Regions from separate parts of the Streptomyces sp. NPDC048349 genome, predicted to be linked through region 1. Evidence: riboswitches for the same ligand, from Rfam matches in the RefSeq annotation. Region 1 holds a riboswitch; each other region holds the start of a gene.
What was found. A riboswitch is a leader RNA that binds a small molecule or an ion and turns the genes downstream of it on or off. The one in region 1 is predicted to bind cobalamin.
Positions count from the first base shown of each region.

Region 2: linked by a shared signal. The riboswitch ahead of AB0D44_RS07675 (ABC transporter substrate-binding protein) and the one ahead of AB0D44_RS26360 (prenyltransferase/squalene oxidase repeat-containing protein) in region 1 are both predicted to bind cobalamin.
Region 3: linked by a shared signal. The riboswitch ahead of AB0D44_RS04345 (energy-coupling factor ABC transporter permease) and the one ahead of AB0D44_RS26360 (prenyltransferase/squalene oxidase repeat-containing protein) in region 1 are both predicted to bind cobalamin.

Region 1 is NZ_JBEZLA010000056.1:3,605-8,344, reverse strand. Features, by position in the region: gene AB0D44_RS26370 (aldehyde dehydrogenase) at 1-107, opposite strand, end outside; gene AB0D44_RS26365 (MBL fold metallo-hydrolase) at 288-1,340, shown strand; cobalamin riboswitch at 1,392-1,521, shown strand; gene AB0D44_RS26360 (prenyltransferase/squalene oxidase repeat-containing protein) at 1,630-2,895, shown strand; gene AB0D44_RS26355 (SCO2322 family protein) at 2,895-3,566, shown strand; gene AB0D44_RS26350 (energy-coupling factor transporter transmembrane protein EcfT) at 3,563-4,740, shown strand, end outside.
Region 2 is NZ_JBEZLA010000009.1:36,087-40,826, forward strand. Features, by position in the region: gene AB0D44_RS07655 (serpin family protein) at 1-269, opposite strand, end outside; gene AB0D44_RS07660 (glycoside hydrolase family 18 protein) at 356-1,690, opposite strand; gene AB0D44_RS07665 (hypothetical protein) at 1,994-2,515, opposite strand; tRNA gene AB0D44_RS07670 (tRNA-Trp) at 2,606-2,682, shown strand; cobalamin riboswitch at 2,765-2,900, shown strand; gene AB0D44_RS07675 (ABC transporter substrate-binding protein) at 2,947-3,948, shown strand; gene AB0D44_RS07680 (iron ABC transporter permease) at 3,945-4,740, shown strand, end outside.
Region 3 is NZ_JBEZLA010000004.1:76,345-81,084, reverse strand. Features, by position in the region: gene AB0D44_RS04360 (ATP-binding cassette domain-containing protein) at 1-437, opposite strand, end outside; gene cbiQ (cobalt ECF transporter T component CbiQ) at 434-1,183, opposite strand; gene AB0D44_RS04350 (energy-coupling factor ABC transporter substrate-binding protein) at 1,187-1,543, opposite strand; gene AB0D44_RS04345 (energy-coupling factor ABC transporter permease) at 1,543-2,238, opposite strand; cobalamin riboswitch at 2,267-2,495, opposite strand; gene AB0D44_RS04340 (flavodoxin family protein) at 2,715-3,428, shown strand; gene AB0D44_RS04335 (L-serine ammonia-lyase) at 3,575-4,740, opposite strand, start outside.

The sequences.
Region 1 (4,740 bases):
ATGACCTGCTCGGTGTGGGGGGAGACGATCCGGATCGTGTCGGTGCCCAGCGGATCCGTCCACTCCCCGCCGATGAACAGTTGTCCGTGTTCCACGAGCTCGGTCATGGCTGAGGCCTCCTGCGGCTTGGCGTTGCAGAACTGATACCAGTTCTAGTTAGAGGAGTCCACGGCCAGGACGGAACAACGGAGAAGATCCAACGACTAGTCAGGAAGCCCTGAAGATGGTCGACTTGGGCTACCACTGAAACACGTTCTCATCAGAGGGCGGCGGGAGGCGGAGGGCTCATGCCGGAGGTCACGTCACAGGTCACCGATCACGGCGGAGGGGTGTGGGCGATCAAGGTGCCCATCCCCGACAACCCGCTCGGGCACACCCTCGTCCACGTCCTCGACACCGACCGCGGCCCGGTCCTCGTCGACACCGGCTGGGACGACCCGGCCTCCTGGGACGCCCTGACCGCAGGCCTCGCCGCGCTCGGCACCGCCGTCGCCGACGTCCACGGCGTCGTCATCACCCATCACCACCCCGACCACCACGGCCTGTCCGGCCAGGTGCGCGCGGCCTCCGGCGCCTGGATCGCCATGCACGCCGCCGACACCGAGGTCGTCCTGCGGACCCGGGCCGCCGAGCCCGGAGTCTGGTTCGACTACATGAGCGAGAAGCTCGCGGCCGCCGGCGCCCCCGAGGAGCACATCGCCCCGCTGCGCGCCGCCCGCGCGAGCGGCCGCCTGCGCACCCTGCCCGGCCTGCGCGCCGCCGTCCCCGACCGGGAGATCGTCCCCGCCGAGCTGCTCCCCCTCGCCGGACGCCGGCTGCGCGCGATCTGGACCCCCGGCCACACCCCCGGCCACGTCTGCCTGCACCTGGAAGAGGACCACCCGGCGAACCTCCCCGGCCACGGCCGCCTCTTCTCCGGCGACCACCTGCTCCCCGGGATCTCCCCGCACATCGGCCTGTACGAGGACCCGGAGGACACCCGCGTCACCGACCCCCTCGGCGACTACCTCGACTCCCTCGAACGCATCGGCCGCCTCGAACCGGCCGAGGTGCTCCCGGCCCACCAGCACGCCTTCACCAACGCCCCCGGACGCGTACGGGAACTCCTCGCACACCACGAGGAACGGCTGACCGGCCTGTGGGCCCTGCTGGCCGAGCCGCTGACCCCGTGGGGGCTGGCGGAGCGGATGGAATGGAACCGGCCCTGGGAGCAGATCCCGTACGGCTCCCGCACCATCGCGGTCTCCGAAGCCGAAGCCCACCTGCGCCGCCTGGTGAAACAGGGCCGCGCGGAGGCGGTCCCGGGCAGTGACCCGGTGACCTACCGCGCCCTGCGGTAAGGGGCGCCCTGGCCGAGCACCCCCCGGCCCGGGCCCTACGGGCCGGTAGAGTGAAGGCGTCGTCCACACGTCCGTACGGGGGGAAGCCGGTGCGATTCCGGCACTGACCCGCAACCGTAACCCACCCCCGGCAGCGCCGGCGGATGGGGAGTCGGAATGCCCCGTGCCGGAGGTGCGGCTCGCGCCGCCGGGACCTCCGGCGGCCGGCACCGTCGAGGTATACGGAGCCGGAGCCGGGTGCCTGAGCGTGCCTGTCCCCAGCTCCCCAGCAGGAGAGGCACCCGCCCCCATGAACGTCCGCCGCAGCGCCGCCGCGCTCGCCGCCTCCGCCGTGCTCTGCACGGGTGCCGCCCCCGCAGCCCTCGCCGACACCGCGCCGCCCGCCTCGCCCTCCGCGCCGCCCGTCATCCCCTCCGGGCTGTACGGCAAGAACGACCCCACCTACGACGGCGTGTGGCGGCAGTCCTTCGCGCTGCTCGCCCAGCGCACCGTCGGCCTCAGGCCCGCCGAGCAGGCCGTCGACTGGCTGACCGGCCAGCAGTGCGCGAACGGCTCCTTCCCCTCCTTCCGCCCGGACACCGCCACGCCGTGCGGCGCCTCGACGTACATCGACTCCAACGCCACCGCGGCCGCCGTCCAGGCGCTGGCCGCGCTCGGCGGCCACGACGAGACGGTGAAGAAGGCCGTCGGCTGGCTGAAGTCCGTACAGAACGAGGACGGCGGCTGGAGCAGCAACCCCGGCGGCGCCATGGACACCGGCTCGGACGCCAACTCCACCGGCATCGTGATCAGCGCCCTGGCGGCAGCGGGCGAGAAGCCGGCCGAGGTCAGGTCCAAGGCGGGCACGTCTGCGTACGGGGCGCTGCTCTCCTTCCAGCTGGGCTGCTCCGCCGAGCCGGCCGCCGACCGCGGTGCCTTCGCCTACCAGCCGGTCGGCGGCAAGCTGCTCGCGAACGCCGACGCCACGGCCGCCGCGGCCCTGGCCGGGCTGGGCAAGGGGCCGGCCGTCGTGCCGTCCACCTCGGACACCCCGGCGGCCGCGCTGGTCTGCCCGGCGGCGGACCCCGCGGACCCGGTGGTCGCCGCCCAGGGCGCGGCCGGGTACCTGGCCGGGGCCCTGAAGAAGGACGGCCACCTCACGGCCGTGACCCCCGGCGCGGACCAGCCCACCCCCGACACCGGCAACACCGCCGACGCGGTGATCGCTCTGGCCGCGGCCGGGCACAAGCAGTCGGCCGCCGGCGCGCTGGAGTGGCTCAAGGCCAACTCGGCGCAGTGGGCGAAGGGCAGCCCGGCGGGCCTCGGCACGCTGATCCTGGCCGCGCACGCGACCGGCAGCGACCCGAAGTCCTTCGGCGGCACCGACCTGGTCGCGGCACTGAACGCGACCGGCCCGGCCCCGCAGGGCGCGGAGACCTCCGCGACCACGGTGGACGGTGAGAACGACAAGCCGTCCGGCGGCCAGAGCGTGTGGTGGATCATCGGCGCGGGCGCCGCGGCCGGCGTCGGCATCGGCATCCTGCTGAGCGGCCGCCGCAAGAAGAACCAGCTCTGATGCGCCGCTGCCGCCTGCCCTTCGCCTGCCTGGCCCTGGCCCTGGCCCTGGCCGGCTCCGTCCTGGCCGGACCGGCCGCCGGCCCGGCCCTGGCCTCGAGCTACCGCTACTGGTCGTTCTGGGACGGCGCCGGCGGTACGTGGGCGTACGCCTCCGTCGGGCCCTCCACGGCCCGCCCGGCGGACGGCTCCGTGCAGGGCTTCCGCTTCTCGGTGAGCAGGGACGCGGCGGCCGAGGCGGCCCGGCCGCGGGCGGCGGCGGACTTCGCGGCGATCTGCGGGGCGACCCCGGCGGACGAGGGCGCGAAGCGCGTGGCGCTGGTCATCGACTTCGGCGGCCCGGCGGACGCCCCGGCGGGCGAGACCCCGCCGCAGGCCGAGCCGCGCACGGCCTGCGCGCAGGTGGCCCCGCAGGCCACGGCGGCCGAGGCCCTGGCCTCGGTCGCCAAGCCGCTGCGCTACAACAGCGCGGCGCTGCTGTGCGGGGTCTCGGGCTATCCGGAGCAGGGCTGCGGCGAACCCCTCCCGGACGCCCCGCCCGCAACCCCCCAGCCGAAGGCCGAAGCCGACCCCGACGACGGCGGCCCGTCGGCAGGCCTCCTGGCAGGCATCGCGGCGGTGGCGGCCCTGGCCGCGGCCGGCATCTGGCAGTCCCGCCGCCGCACCCGATGAAGCCAGAACCCGAGGGACCGCCGAACACCCACGCCGGGGCACCGCCCAACGACGCACCACACGCCCACGACGGTCCGGGCGCCGACGCCAGGACAGCCGCCGACGTCGGGCCGCACGCCCAAGGCGGTGCGGACGCATACGGCCGGACGACAGCCGACGTCGGGCCGAACGCCCACGTCGAGCCGAACGCCCACGTCGGGCCCAACGCCCACGTCGGGGCGGCCGCCGACGGTGGCCGGCCGCCCACCGGGGCCACCCGCACCCGGGCTACGACCCGCACGGGTGGTGCGGGTTGGTACCGGGCCCGGCCGGAGGCCGGGCGCCGCCCCACCGGACCCGCACCCGCCCCCGCGACCGGGCCCGGGCGCAGCCGCCCCGCGGCGCCGGATCCCGCGCACGGGCCGACGTACAAGAAATGGCGGCCCCCGCACGCCACCCGCGCCACGGCCCTGCACGCAGGAGCCTGGTGGATCTGGGCCCTCGGTCTGGCCACGGCCGCCTCGCGGACGACCAACCCCCTCCTCCTCGGCCTGATCATCGGCGTGGCCGGCTACGTGGTCGCGGCCCGCCGCACCAGCGCCCCGTGGGCCCGTTCCTACGGGGCGTTCCTCAAGCTCGGCCTCTTCGTCATCGGCCTGCGCCTCCTCTTCTCCATGCTGCTCGGCTCCCCCATCCCCGGCTCGCACGCCCTCTTCACCCTCCCGGAGGTCCCTCTCCCCGCCTGGGCCCAGGGCATCCGCCTCGGCGGCAGGGTGACCGCCGAGCAGCTGCTCTTCGCCTTCTACGACGGCGCGAAACTGGCCGCCCTCCTCGTCTGCGTCGGCGCCGCCAACGCGCTCGCCAACCCGGCCCGGCTCCTGAAGTCCCTGCCGGCGGCCCTGTACGAAGCGGGCGTCGCCGTCGTCGTCGCGATGACCTTCGCGCCGAACCTGGTCGCGGACGTGGTCCGCCTGCGGACCGCCCGCCGCCTGCGCGGCCGCCCCACCGGCGGGATCAGGGCCCTCCTCCAGATCGGCCTGCCGGTCCTGGAGGGCGCCCTCGAACGCTCCGTCGCCACCGCCGCCTCGATGGACGCACGCGGGTACGGCCGCACCGCGCAGGTCCCGCCCGCCGTCCGGCACACCACCAACGTCCTCACCCTCGGCGGCCTGCTCGGCATGTGCGCGGGCACGTA
Region 2 (4,740 bases), on a different contig from region 1:
GTCGCCGCCCGAAGGCCTCGTACCCCCGCCAGCACGTCCAGCAACTCCCGTGCGGCTGCGGCCGCGGCCCCTGCGGGTACGCCCAGTGCCTGCGCCAGTTCCCCGCGGGCAGCGCCGTCGGCGCCGTCCGCCAGCAGGGCGAGCAGCGGCCAGACCCCGGCCGCGGTGAACACCGTGCCTCGGTCCCGGGAAGGGTCCCCGGCGGGGGGTTGCACGGCAGCCCAGCGCCGGGAGAGGCGGTTGACCGCCCGTACCGTCGAGTTCGTCATGCGCGGGAGCGTACGGGGTGGGACGCCGCCGGGCCGGATCATTTTCCGCGGCCCGGCGGCGCCGGTCGGTGGCCCCGCGGACCGGTTCAGCGGCCGCGCAGGCCCGAGTCCACGGCCGTCATCAGCTCGCCGTCGGCGGTGTCCGCGTCGAGCGACCAGAACATGGCGCCGCCGAGGCCGTGTTCGCGGATGTAGCCGGCCTTGGTGCGCAGCACCTGCGGGTCGTCGTACGTCCACAGGGTGGTGCCGTCGAAGAGCCAGGCGTGCCCGCCGCGCCGGTCCCGGTGGACCCGGTAGGTCCCGGAACCGGCCAGCTCCTTCAGCGCCTTGTAGTCCTCGTACCCGGCAGCCCAGGTGGCCGGCGCCGGTCCGGCAGCGGGCTGTCCCATGCCGTCCCCGCCGCCGCTGACGCCCGTCCAGCCCTGTCCGTAGAAGGGCATGCCCATCACCAGTTTGTGCGCGGGCGCGCCGCGCCGCCGCCAGGCGTCGACCGTGCCGTCCACGCTGAAGTCGCCCCGGGCGTAGAGCGCGGACTGCTGGGCCGTCGTGGATTCACCGGAGACGTGGAAGTCGTAGCCCTGGAGGGTCACGAAGTCGAGGTCGCGCATGATCCGGCGGACGTCGAAGCCCGCGTCGATCTTGGCGGGTGCGGTCGGGACGAAGGCCGTCAGCTCGTACGGGGACTTCCTCCCCTGGCCGCGCGCGTACGCGTCGAGCTGCGTGCGGAACTCCTTGACCAGCTCGGCGAAGTTGCGCTTGTCCTCGGGCCGGAACTTCGTGTCCGTGTCACCCGCGGAGCCCGGCCACTCCCAGTCGAGGTCGATGCCGTCGAACACCCCGGCAGCCGCGCCCGCGCCACCGCGGGTACCGTCCTGCGGCAGGTTGCCCTTGATGTAGAGGTCGATGCACGACTCGACGAACGCCTTGCGGGAGGCGGGGGTCAGCGCGGCGTCCGAGAAGTGCGTGGACCAGCTCCAACCGCCCAGCGAAATCAGCACCTTGAGGCCCGGGTGCTTCGCCTTGAGCTCGCGGAGCTGGTTGAAGTTGCCGGCGAGCGGCTGCTCCCGGGTGTCGGCGACGCCGTCCACGGAGTCCTCGGCCCCGAGCGGGCGGACGTAGTCGGCCCAGGCGTCGGCCTCGCCGGGCACGTTCCCGGTGAAGCACGTGCCCTCGGCGCTGACGTTGCCGAAGGCGTAGTTGATGTGGGTCAGCTTGCCCGCCGAGCCGTTCTTCTCCAGGTCCTGGACCTGGAAGTCCCGTCCGTAGACGCCCCATTGGGTGAAGTAGCCGACCTTCTTGTACGAGCGGTGGTGGCCGCCCGCCGCTTCGTCCTGCGAGGCCCCGGCGGCGGGTGCGAAGGCGGTCAGCAGGGAGAGGGAACAGGCGGCGACGGCCAGCCTGCCGAGCATGCTGCGGCGCATGGGCTTCCTTTGCGGATGCGGGAGCGGGGCGTGAGCGCGTGCGCGGTGCATGCCGGAAACTATTGGTCTGGACCAGGGTGGTCAAGGGGGTGGCGAAAACTCGCGCGCCGGAGGGCGGCCCGGGGAGTGCCACAGGAGTGCCGCAGGACATCCGCGGAGAGCTGCGGGAGGGCTGGAGGCGAGCCGTGGGAAGGCTGGGGGTGAGCTGGAGGCGAGCTACGGGAGAGCTGGGGGTGGGCTGGAGGACAGCTACGGGAGAGCTGGGGAGGGCTGGAGGCGAGCTACGGGACGGCTGGCGGAGTGCTAGGAAAGGCTCCATTGGCCCACGTCGTCGGCCAGGCCGCCGTTCAGGGCGAACTGGACGGCCGCGGCCACGGCGTCCTGCGGGAGCCGGAAGGTGACGAAGCCCTCGGCCGAGCCGCCGGGGTCCAGGGTGACGGTGTCGGGGAAGGAGGCCCCGGCCGCCGTCGGGTTGTTGAGGCCGGAGAACCGCTTCCCGGCGGTGTCCAGCAGGTGGGCGGCCGGTGCGGGGGAGTCCTTGTAGACAGCGGTCCCGGTGTTCTCCAGGCGGAACCGGACGGCCAGCAGCCGGGTCGAGGCGTCGGGCGCCGGGCCCTGCGGATCGGCCGGGGTCGCGGGGTCCACCACCCGGACCAGGGTGACGTCGAGCCGCTGACCCGGCTCGTTCCCGGCGAGGGAGACGGTCTCGTCTCCCGGCCCGCCCGGGGCGGCACCCAGCAGCGCCGGGCCGAGGAGCGCGAGCGCGGCCAGCGCCCCGCGCAGGCGGCGCCGGGGCATGGGGGTGCCTGCCGGTCCACCGATCACCCTCTCCACGATCCTCCCCGCTCGAGGCTCCCGCCACCCGGGAATTCGGTGGATCGCCGGGCCGCGCCGTGACAGGGTCGGTTCCAGCCAAGGGGCGTAGCTCAGCCGGCCAGAGCAACGGTCTCCAAAACCGTCGGTCGCAGGTTCGAATCCTGCCGCCCCTGCCACCCGCGCGCGCCGCGTACGCGGCGCTGCGTCGGGCCGGATCCCCCGCGTGGGTCCGGCCCGACGGCACGTCAGGAGATCACCTCTGGCAGACTTGGCCGCGTTACCCAGGCGGTGCAGGACAGGAAACCGGTGCGATTCCGGTGCGGTCCCGCCACTGTGACCGGCCTCCCCGCGGGGAGGCCGGGAGTCAGACACTGACGCACCGCCTCCGCTCGCTCTTTCACGTCGACCAGGGGACGCGGATCCCCCGGAGAGGCCTTGCCATGTCGCGTCACCGCGCCCGCGCCGTCCTGCGCGCCCTCACGCCCCTCGCATTCCTGATACCCCTGGCCGCCTGCGCCGGCTCCCCCGCCGAACGGCAGGCCGAGGCCGCGGGGCTGTCGGCCGGGGCGCCCGGCTTCCCGTACACCGTCACCAACTGCGGTGTGAGCAGCACCTACCAGGCCCCGCCGCGGCGAGCCGTGACCATGAACCAGCACGCCACCGAGGTGCTGCTCGCCCTCGGCCTGGAGGACCGGATCGCCGGCACGGCCTACCTCGACGACGCCGTGCTGCCCGCCTACCGGCCCGCCTACGACAAGCTCAAGGTGCTGGCCGAGGAGTACCCCTCCAAGGAGGTCCTGCTCGGCGCCAACCCCGACTTCGTCTACGGCGGCTACTCCAGCGCCTTCGACAAGGGGCAGGGCCGCGACCGCGAAGGGCTGGCCAAGGCCGGTATCGCCACCCGGCTGAACGTGGAGAACTGCGCCGCAGGGCCGGTCGGCATCGACCAGCTCAAGACCGAGATCACCGAGGTGGCACAGACCTTCGGCGTGCCCGAGCGCGGCGCGCAGCTCGTCGAGGACGAGCAGCGGCGCATCGACACGGTGACCGCCAGGGTGAAGGACGAGCCCCGGCCGTCCGTCTTCGTCTACGACTCCGGAGAAGCCTCCGCCTTCACCGCCGGGGGCAGCGGCATCGGCAACCAGATCGTCTCGCTCTCCGGCGGGACGAACGTCTTCGCCGACCTCGAGGACACCTTCGGCGACGTGTCGTGGGAGAAGGTCATCGAGCGCAAGCCCGAGGTCGTCCTCATCTACGACTACGGCAGCACCACCGTCGAAGCCAAGAAGCAGCGCCTGTTGAACGACCCGGCGCTCGCCCAGGTTCCCGCCATCAAGAACCAGCGGTTCGTCGTGCTCCCGCTCTCCTCGGCCGTCCTCGGCGTGCGCGTCGCCGACGCCGTCGAGTCCCTGGGCCGCCAACTGCACCCCGACGCCGCGTGAGGCGGCACCGGACCCCGGCCGTCGTCGTCCTCCTCACCGCCCTGCTGGCGGCGTCCGCCGTGGCAGGGCTGGCCCTGGGGCCGGTCCGGATCGCGCCCGGCCAGGTCCTCGACATCGTGCTCGGCCGCCTGACGGGCGAGGAGCGCACCGGGGCCTTCGCCTCCATCGTGTGGGACGTCCGGATGCCCAGGGTCCTCCTCGGGGCCGTCGTCGGCGCCGGGCTCGCCGTCGCGGGCACCGTGCTCCAGGCCCTCGTACGCAACCAGCTCGCCGACCCGTTCCTGCTCGGAGCCTCGTCCGGGGCCTCCGCGGGGGCCGTCCTCGTGATCGTCTTCGGTGCGGGCGGCGGCGTCGCGGGCATGGCGGGCCTCGCGGGTCTCGCGGGCCGGCTGGGCGTGCCGTTCGCCGCGTTCGCCGGCTCGCTGGGTGCGCTCGTCGCCGTCTACGCGATGGCCCGGCGCGGGGGAGTGATGACCACCGGACGGCTGATCCTCGCCGGGGTCGCCGTCCAGTACGTCCTGTCCGCCCTCACCAGCCTCGTCCTGGTGCTCGCCGCGCACCCCGACCAGGTCCGCTCCGTCCTGTTCTGGACGCTCGGCGGCCTCGGCGGGGCGCGCTGGGAGGAACTGGCCCTGCCCGCCGTCGCACTGCTCGTCGGCACCGTGCTGCTCATCGCCCTCGCCCGGCCGCTCGACCTGCTGCTCGCGGGCGAGGAGGGTGCGCACACCCTCGGCCTGGACACCGGGCGCTTCCGGGCCGCCGTCTTCGTCCTCACCTCGCTCGTCATCGGCG
Region 3 (4,740 bases), on a different contig from region 1:
CGCTGGCCGTACGAGAGGAGGTGGGTCGGCCGGTCCCGCAGCGCCGAGATGTCCAGCGCGGCGAGGGCGGAGTCGACCCGCTTGCGGACCTCCGCGACCTCCAGGCCGAGGTTCATCGGGCCGAAGGAGACGTCCTGTTCCACCGAGGCCGCGAACAGCTGGTCGTCCGGGTCCTGCACGACCAGCTGCACCGCCGTCCGCAGCCGGGTCAGGCCGGCCCGGTCGTACGTGACCTTCGTGCCGTCGAGGTGCAGCGCGCCCGAGCCCGGCTTGAGGCCGCCGCTCAGCAGCCGCATCAGCGTCGTCTTGCCGCTGCCGTTGCGGCCGAGCAGGACCAGCGCCCGGCCCGCGGTGATCCCGAAGTCCACCCCGCGGAGCACGGGGGGCCCGTCCTCGTACGCGTAGCCCGCGCCCACCAGTTCCACCAACGGCCTCACAGGTACAGCTCCTTCAGCACGAGGGTGACGGCGACCAGCCCGGCCAGCAGCGCGCCGGACCAGCACAGGAACCGCCAGGACAGCGAGGACTCGGGGACCAGCACCCGCAGCGCGCCGTCGTAGCCCCGCCCGGCGAGGCCCGACTGGAGCCGGGCCGCGCGGTCGAAGGCCCGTACGAACGAGGTCGCGGCGAGGCCGGCCACCGAACGCCACGCCGCCGCCCGGCCGGTGGTGCCGAGCCGGGCCGCCTGGGCCTGGCGGACCCGGGCGAGGGAATCGAGCAGCAGGAACCCGATCCGGTACATGACCAGGGCCACGTCCACCACGGGGGCCGGGACCCCCGCCCGCACCAGCCGCGGCAGCACGTCGGAGACGGGGGTGGTGAACGCGAACAGCAGCACGCCGAGCGAGGCCGCCGAGGTGCGCAGCAGCAGCTCGACGGCCTGCCGGGGGCCGTCCGGGGCCAGCGCGACGAACCCGGCCGGCCCGCCCACCGCGACCAGCAGCGGCAGCGCCCCGGTGAAGCAGAAACCGAGCGGGATCCGGAAGGCCCGCCACAGCTGCCTCCCGGCCACCCCCGCGGGGCCGAGGAGCACACCCAGGGTGGCCGCGGCGACCAGCGGTCCGCCGGGCCAGGGCGGCAGGCACACCGCGGTGACCGTCAGCCCGATCCCCAGCAGCGCCTTCTCCAGCGGATGGCGGTGGCGCCAGCGGCTGCTGTGCGCCGCCGCGTCGATCGGCAGCACCGCCTACGACTCCGTGGCGGGAGCCTCGGACGGCGCCGGGGCTCCCGCGGCGGCCGCTGCGGCGGCAGCGCCCTGGCGGCGGCCCCTGCGCACACCGAAGTAGTACGCGAGCACGCCCGCGCCCAGCGCAGCCTGGAGGGAGAACAGCGCCGACTCGATCTCCCCGGAGGGGGGTTCGTACAGCGGCGAGAACCACGGCTCGTAGCCGGGCTCCAGCTCGGTGATGGCCGCCTCGGCCTGCCCGTCTGCGCCGGTGAACGGCTCTTCCTTGCCGTCCCCCAGGCCCAGCGCGAGCGGGAGGACGGCCAGCGCCGCGACCAGGAGCAGCAGCAGGGAGTTGATCTTCGCGTTCCTGGACATCAGGCCGTGGCCTCCCGCTGCTTCTCGGACCCGGTGAGCTTCGCGACGCCGAGCCGGACCAGGTCCGACTTGCTGGACTGCATGAGCAGGCGCATCACGAGCACGGTCAGCAGGCCCTCGCTCACCGCGAGCGGGATCTGGGTGAGCGCGAAGATCTCCGCGAACTTCACCAGCGCTCCGGTGAACCCGGTCGCCGCGTCGGGGAAGGCCAGTGCCAGCTGGACGGAGGTCACGCAGTAGGTGACGAGGTCGGCGAAGAACGCCCCGAAGAACACCGCCGCCATCAGCGGCAGGTCGAACGTGCGCAGCAGCCGGTAGACGCCGTAGCCCGCCCAGGGCCCGGCGATCGCCATCGAGAAGACGTTGGCGCCGAGGGTGGTGAGCCCGCCGTGCGCCAGCAGCAGCGCCTGGAAGAGCAGGGTGATCGTGCCGAGCACCGCCATGATCGGCGGCCTGAAGAGGATGGCGCCGAGCCCGGTGCCGGTGGGGTGGGAGCAACTTCCCGTCACCGAGGGGATCTTCAGGGCGGACAGCACGAACGTGAACGCCCCCGACGCGCCGAGCAGGAGCGTGCTCTCGGGATGGGCCTTCACCTCGCGGGTGAGGGCCCGCACGCCGTGGACGACGAAGGGAGCGGACGCGGCGCCCCAGGCGACCGCGTGCAACGGGGGTAGGAACCCCTCGGCTATATGCATGAGTGGGGAGACCTCTCCAGCACCTCGTGGATGGACAACGCGCCCCGGCCGGTCTCCTGGCTCACGGGTGCTGATGCCCGGGCTCCGCCTTCCCGGGGCCGTGCGGTGTCCCGCGCGGTCCCAGTGGCTTCCCGTAGGAGTAGAGCCGGACTTCCCGATCACAGTGGCGAGGGCCGCACCGGTTTCCCACCGGTTTCCCGAACACCAAGGCCCGCTGACCCTAGTCGGATGCGCGGACCGGTAACAACCCGCCTCGAACCGGCCACGAGCCGACCGGATTCCGCTTGCCGCCCACCCGGTGCGACCACTGCGGCGCCTCCCGCACCAAAGGCCCCGTCCGGCACGGGAGTTCCCGTTCCCGGCCACGGCCGGATACGAGCCGCCCGCCCTGCCGCGCGGTTCCGGACGGGCGATCGGGGCCCCCGTACGGGCGCGGCCCGGTGGCGGCAGCGGCCGGCCCCGCACAGGCTGGGACCGTGGCCGACGACTACGACTACTCGGACCTGACCGCCGTCTACGTGAACTGCACGCTCAAGCGCTCGCCCGAGACCAGCAACACCGAGGGCCTGATCGACAAGAGCCGCGCGGTCATGGCGGCGGCGGGCGCCCGGACCTCGCTGATCCGCGCCGTCGACCACGACATCGCGACGGGCGTCTGGCCGGACATGACCGAGCACGGCTGGGAGAGCGACCAGTGGCCGGTCCTCTACAGCCAGATCATGGACGCCGACATCCTGGTCCTGTGCGGGCCGATCTGGCTCGGCGACAACAGCTCCGTGATGAAACAGGTCATCGAGCGGCTCTACGCCTGCTCGTCCCTGCTGAACGAACACGGTCAGTACGCCTACTACGGGCGCGTCGGCGGCGCGCTGATCACCGGCAACGAGGACGGCGTCAAACACTGCGCCATGAACGTCCTCTACAGCCTCCAGCACCTCGGGTACGCGATCCCGCCGCAGGCCGACGCCGGCTGGATCGGCGAGGCCGGGCCGGGGCCCTCCTACCTCGACCCGGGCTCGGGTGGGCCCGACAACGACTTCACCAACCGCAACACCGCCTTCATGTCGTGGAACCTGATGCACCTGGCCGCCCTGCTCAAGCGCTCGGGCGGCATCCCGGCCCACGGGAACCAGCGCTCGCTGTGGGACGCGGGCTGCCGCTTCGACTTCCCGAACCCCGAGCACCGGTAGGGGGCCGCAGGAGGCCACGGTGCGCTGCCCCCCGGTCGCCGGTCCGTCATGCGCCGGGCGGCGGGGCCGAAAGGTGCAGCGGCCGGCCAAAGGGAGAGGCCCCGGAGACCGATGATCTCCGGGGCCTCCTGCCGTGCAGGGGACGGTCAGCACTCGATGACGTTGACCGCGAGGCCGCCGCGGGCCGTCTCCTTGTACTTGACCTTCATGTCCGCGCCGGTCTCCTTCATGGTCTTGATGACCTTGTCGAGGGAGACCTTGTGGCTGCCGTCGCCGCGCATGGCCATCTTGGCCGCCGTGACCGCCTTGACCGCCGCCATGCCGTTGCGCTCGATGCACGGGATCTGGACCAGGCCGCCGACGGGGTCACAGGTCAGGCCCAGGTTGTGCTCCATGCCGATCTCGGCCGCGTTCTCGACCTGCTCCGGGGTGCCGCCCAGCACCTCGGCGAGGGCGCCGGCCGCCATCGAGCAGGCCGAGCCGACCTCGCCCTGGCAGCCGACCTCGGCGCCGGAGATCGAGGCGTTCTCCTTGAACAGCATGCCGATCGCACCCGCCGCGAGGAGGAAGCGGACCACGCCGTCCTCATCCGCGCCCGGCACGAAGTTCGTGTAGTAGTGCAGGACGGCCGGCAGGACACCCGCCGCGCCGTTGGTCGGGGCGGTGACGACCCGGCCACCCGCCGCGTTCTCCTCGTTGACCGCCATCGCGTAGATGGTCGTCCACTCGCTGCGGTGCATCATCGGGTCGCCCTCGGTGCGCAGCTGGCGGGCCGTGGAGGCGGCCCGGCGCTTGACCCGCAGGCCGCCCGGGAGGATGCCCTCGCGGGACATGCCGCGCGCGACGCAGGACTGCATGACGCGCCAGATCTCCAGCAGGCCCTCGCGGATCTCGTCCTCGGTGCGCCAGGCCTTCTCGTTCTCCAGCATCAGGGAGGAGATCGACAGGCCCGTCTCGTTCGCCAGGCGCAGCATCTCGTCGCCGGAGCGGAAGGGGTACTTCAGCACCGTGTCGTCGAGCTTGATCCGGTCCTCGCCGACCGCGTCCTCGTCCACGACGAAGCCGCCGCCGACCGAGTAGTACGTCTTCTCCAGCAGCGGGGTGCCGGCGGCGTCGTACGCGAAGAGCGTCATGCCGTTCGCGTGGTAGGGCAGCGAACGCCGGCGGTGCAGGATCAGCTGGTTCGGCTCGTCGAAGGCGATCTCGTGCCCGTCGCCTATCTCCGCTCCGAGCAGCCGCAGGCGGCCGCTCTTGCGGATGCGCTCCACCTCGTCGTCCGCCGTCTCCACGTCCACGGTGCGGGGGGAGTGGC